2 regions of the Arthrobacter sp. B1I2 genome follow, and region 2 is predicted to be linked to the other one. Evidence: riboswitches for the same ligand, from Rfam matches in the RefSeq annotation. Region 2 holds a riboswitch; the other holds the start of a gene.

Region 1 (2,467 bases), 380 kb from region 2:
CCGCAAGCGAGGCCGCCAGGACACGGGCGTGGCCGTGCGCCGTTCCGGCGATCGCCTTCAGCCCGTCCGGTCCGTGGTACACGGCATACATGGACGCGACGATGGCCAGCAGCGCCTGGGCAGTACAGATGTTGGAGGTGGCCTTCTCGCGGCGGATGTGCTGCTCGCGGGTCTGCAGCGCCAAACGGTAGGCGGGAACGCCGGCGTCGTCCTTGGACACACCCACCAGGCGGCCGGGCAGCGAACGCTCCAGGCCCTTCCGGACGGCCATGTAGGCCGCGTGCGGGCCGCCGAAGAACAACGGCACGCCAAAACGCTGGGTGGAGCCGACGGCGATGTCCGCGCCCTGCTCACCCGGAGGAGTGATCAGGGTGAGGGCCAGCAGGTCCGCGGCAACGGTGACCAGCGCGCCGCGCTCCTTCGCTGCGGCGATCACGGCGGACTGGTCCCAGACCCGGCCGGAGACACCGGGCTGCTGCAATACGACACCATTGATGTCGCCTTCCGGCAGGCCCTGGGAGAGGTCCGCCACCTCCACCTCGAAGCCGAGGGCTTCTGCGCGGCCTTTGACGATGGCGATGGTCTGCGGCAGCACGTCCACGTCCAGGACAGTCTTGCCGTCGGCCGCGGGCTTGGTCTTGTTCGCCCGGCGCATCAGCAGCACGGCCTCGGCCACGGCGGTTGCTTCATCCAGCAGCGAGGCGTTGGCGATGGGCAGTCCCACCAGGTCCTGCACCATGGTCTGGAAGTTCAGCAGCGCCTCAAGCCGGCCCTGGGAGATCTCCGGCTGGTACGGGGTGTAGGCGGTGTACCAGGCCGGGGACTCAAGGATGTTGCGGCGGATCACCGGCGGGGTCACGGTGTCCGAGTAGCCCTGGCCGATCAGCTGCACTGCCGTCTTGTTTTTTGCGGCAAGCTTCCGCAGTTCGGTGAGGACTTCAACCTCGCTGAGGGCGTCCTGCAGGCGAAGGGCGGTTTCCTGGCGGATGACCTTGGGTACCGCGGTGTCAACCAGGGAGTCGACCGAATCGTAGCCTACGGCTTTGAGCATGGTGTCGACGTCGGCCTGGCGGCGGGCGCCGATATGGCGGTCTACGAAGGTGGTGGAGGCTGGGGTAACCGGCACGAAGGAACTCCATTTACTCAGGCGGCGAAGGGTACGCCACAGCTAGTCGGGTTCCTCCCCGCTCTGTATTGGACCTGAGAGTTTCCGCGTTGCCTGCCTGGGCAGGACCCGCTTGCACCGTCGGTGAGCACAACAGTCTTTTCGCTCCCGGGGGAGGCAGGAACTGCCTGCTGCTTTCCAGAGGTGCCTCGCCGCGGCGGTACAGGGGCCTGCGAGATTCCTGGGGAGGATTTGCTCCTACGGCGCCTGCCTGTACTTCCGGCAGAACTCTCCCGCCGCAGATCAAAGGCTATTCATTTGTTGAATCATGAGGGCCGGTGACAGCCCTCACAACTTTCTATTGTCCTACGCCGCAACCCCTCCCGGCAAATGGCCCGGGCTACCTGCGAAGCCGTTCCAAAGCGGCCAGGAGTTCCTCCACGTCAGCGGCCGCTCCCCCTTCCGGCGCGGGCGCCACGGACAGCATGGCATTGAAGTACAACCCGTCACCCATGTAGAGGACGGCTTTGGCCAGGCCCGGCCCCACATCCGCCGCGATCTCGTCCAGCCACCGCTGCTGGATGGCCGCAAAACGGCGCCGTGTCTCTTCATGCGCCACTTCCGCAAGCCTGGTGGCGGCCACGATTGCACGGTCCAGCGGGGTGTCCGCCCAGACCGAGGAACGGATGAAGTACGCCGCTGCACCTTCACTGGCCGAAGCCATCGCGTCAGCGTCTTCCCGGGCCAGGCCCTCCAGCCGGTCCAGCAGCACCGCGATGAGCGCTTCCTTGCTGGGAAAGTGGTAGAGGAGGCCGCCCTTGGACACCCCGGCCTTGCGGGCCACTGCATCAAGGGTGGCCGCCCGCTCCCCCACCTCGATCAGCAGGGACTCGAAGGCGTCAAGGACCGCGTCACGGGCTACTGGCTTTCGGGGCATGCCTTCCATCATGCCCTCCACCTGGCGCGAAAACGGAATGGCCGCAATTCCAAACTATACCGTCTGGACGGTATAGTTATTTTATGACAACCTCCACCAACAGCTCCGCACCTGCCCGCGGGGGCACCACCGCATCCCGCTCCCCCTGGCGCGACTGGCTGGCGCTGGGGCTGCTGATGTTTCCCGTGCTGCTGGTGGCGGTGGACAACACCGCACTGACCTTTACCCTGCCCGCCATCACCCGCGCCCTGGATCCCACCGGCGTGCAACTGTTGTGGATTGTTGACGCCTACCCCCTGGTACTGGCCGGACTCCTGGTATCAATGGGAAGCCTGGGCGACCGCATTGGGCGGCGGCGGCTGCTGATCCTCGGCAGCATGGGGTTTGCCGGGCTGTCCGCCGCGACGGCCTTTGCACCCACGCCG
Region 2 (2,467 bases):
GTTGCTCAGCAGCAGTTCGCCCATGGCCCGCATGACGAAGAAGAGCATGAAGCCGATGATCGTGTACACGAAGATCACGGATGGGCCGGCCGCGGAGATGGTCTTGCCCGAGCCCATGAAGAGGCCGGTTCCAATCGCGCCGCCGATGGCGATGAGCTGGATATGCCGGTTGGTAAGCTGCCGCTCCAGGTGGGGAGGCTCGCTGCGGGCTGCCGTGGTGGCGCCGTGATTGCGGGCTGGTTCGCCGTTGGACGTGGGGGGATGAATCGCCATGAGGAACTCCATCGATAAAGCGGCTTCTTGGGTGCCGCAAAAGATTTGGTTCCTCCCCGCTCTGTTGTGGACCTGAGAGTTTCCGCAGCCAAAGCCGCTTGCACCGTCGGTGAGCCAGGGACATGCCTGGCTGCTTTCCAGAGTTGCCTGTCCGCGGCGGTACGGGGGCCTGAGAGTTTCCTGGGGAGGATTTGCTCCTACGGCGCCTGCTGGATGTACCGGCAGGGCTCTCCCGCCGCAGGTCGAAGGCGTGTTCAGTTGGAAGCCGCAGCCTTTTGGGCCACAGCCGTCATGCGATGGGATGGGCGCCGGCAACCAGCCGCTCCGGATACGCTGAGCCAGCCACTGGCAGGCGCCGATCCCGGGGTTCAGTGTGGTGTCCGTCACGATCGAATGTCAAACCCCTCCCGACACAAAGCAGGTGCCAGCGCGCTTCAGATGCCGGGTCCAGCCCCAAACGCTGCCGCCGATTTGCCAGAGGGCCGCATATCCCGATACCTTGTGAGCCGAATCACCCACATTTGAATAAGCCTTTCGAGCTGTGACGGGAGAGTCCTCCCGGCATCCACCGGGCAGGCGCCGTAGGAGCAAATCCTCCCCAGGAATCTCTCAGGCCCACGTACCGTCATGGCGAGGCGACTCTGGAAAGCAACCGGGCTTCAGTCCGGTTCACCGACGGTGCAAGCGGCCCCCTGCCAAGAGCAGGCAACGCGGAATCTCTCAGGTCCAATACAGAGCGGGGAGGAACCCATCACACGCCGTGCCACCTCAGGCCGGCCAGAACCGGAGTTCCTCATGACGATTCAATCGCTTCCAACATCGTTTGTTGACCGCCATATCGGCGCGCGCCGCCAGGCCGACGTCGACACCATGCTCAAGGCCGTGGGCTACGACAGCGTGGATGGCCTCGTGGACGTTGCCGTTCCCGCCTCCATCCGCCAGGAAACCGCGCTCAAGCTGACCGACGCCCTCAGCGAGGTGGAGGTCCTTGCCGAGCTCCGCCGGATCGCGGGCAGGAACAAGACCGCTGTCCAGATGATCGGCCAGGGCTACTACGACACCGTGACCCCGCCGGTGATCCGCCGCAACATCCTCGAATCCCCCTCCTGGTACACCGCCTACACCCCGTACCAGCCGGAAATCTCCCAGGGCCGGCTTGAGGCACTGCTGAACTTCCAGACCATGGTCCAGGACCTGACGGCCCTACCGGTGGCCAATGCCTCGCTGCTGGATGAAGCAACCGCCGTGGCAGAGGCCGTGCTGCTGATGCGCCGCGCAAACAAGACCAAGCCCGCGGCCGACGGCAAAACGGTTATGGACGCCGACTGCCTCCCGCAGACCATCGCCATCGTCAAGGGCCGCGCCGAAGCCCTCGGCTTTGACGTGGAAGTCGCCGATCTCTCCCAGGGCCTGCCGGAAGGGACCATCAACGGCATTGTGCTGCAGCAGCCCGGCGTCTCCGGCCGGGTCTGGGACCAGTCCGCCGTGATCACCGCAGCGAAGGAGCGCGGCGCGCTGGTCACCGTTGCCGCGGACCTGCTGGCCCTCACCCTGATCACTCCTCCGGGTGAGCAGGGCGCGGACATCGCCGTCGGCTCCACCCAGCGTTTTGGCGTGCCGTTGTTCTTTGGGGGACCGCACGCCGCCTACATGGCCGTCCGGAAGGGCCTGGAACGCACCCTTCCAGGCAGGATCGTGGGTGTCTCCAAGGACAACGCCGGCGCACCCGCCTACCGCCTGGCGCTGCAGACCCGCGAGCAGCACATCCGCCGCGAGAAGGCCACCTCCAACATCTGCACCGCCCAGGCGCTGCTGGCCATCGTTTCCTCCTTCTACGCGGTCTACCACGGCCCGGACGGGCTGAAGGCGATCGCCGAGACCGCCCACCACAAGGCGAGGGTCCTGGCTACCACCCTCACGGCCATGGGCCGCGAACTCGTCAGCGATTCATTCTTCGACACGCTCACGGTCCGCGTCCCGGGCAAGGCCGCCAAGGTGGTCACCGCCGCCGAAGGCCGCGGCATCAACCTGCGTTTCATCGACTCCGGCACGGTGGGCGTCTCCATTGATGAGACGACGACGGCGGCAACACTTTCCGCCGTCGCCGTCGCCTTTGGCGCCGGTCCGGTGGGTGACGCGCAGGGTTTCGAGCTGCCCGAAGAAGTGCTGCGCACCTCGGCGTACCTGCAGCACC

Evidence for each region. Region 2 has a riboswitch for glycine ahead of gcvP (aminomethyl-transferring glycine dehydrogenase). Riboswitches for the same ligand answer to the same signal wherever they lie in the genome.
Region 1: linked by a shared signal. The riboswitch ahead of gcvP (aminomethyl-transferring glycine dehydrogenase) and the one ahead of gcvP (aminomethyl-transferring glycine dehydrogenase) in region 2 are both predicted to bind glycine.

The regions. Positions count from the first base shown of each region.
Region 1 covers NZ_JAUSYC010000001.1:200,690-203,156, forward strand. The annotation lists gene gcvP (aminomethyl-transferring glycine dehydrogenase) at 1-1,126, opposite strand, end outside; glycine riboswitch at 1,314-1,411, opposite strand; gene QFZ57_RS00920 (TetR/AcrR family transcriptional regulator) at 1,506-2,042, opposite strand; gene QFZ57_RS00925 (MFS transporter) at 2,126-2,467, shown strand, end outside.
Region 2 covers NZ_JAUSYC010000001.1:579,700-582,166, forward strand. The annotation lists gene cycA (D-serine/D-alanine/glycine transporter) at 1-273, opposite strand, end outside; glycine riboswitch at 325-420, opposite strand; glycine riboswitch at 421-518, opposite strand; glycine riboswitch at 809-908, shown strand; gene gcvP (aminomethyl-transferring glycine dehydrogenase) at 1,069-2,467, shown strand, end outside.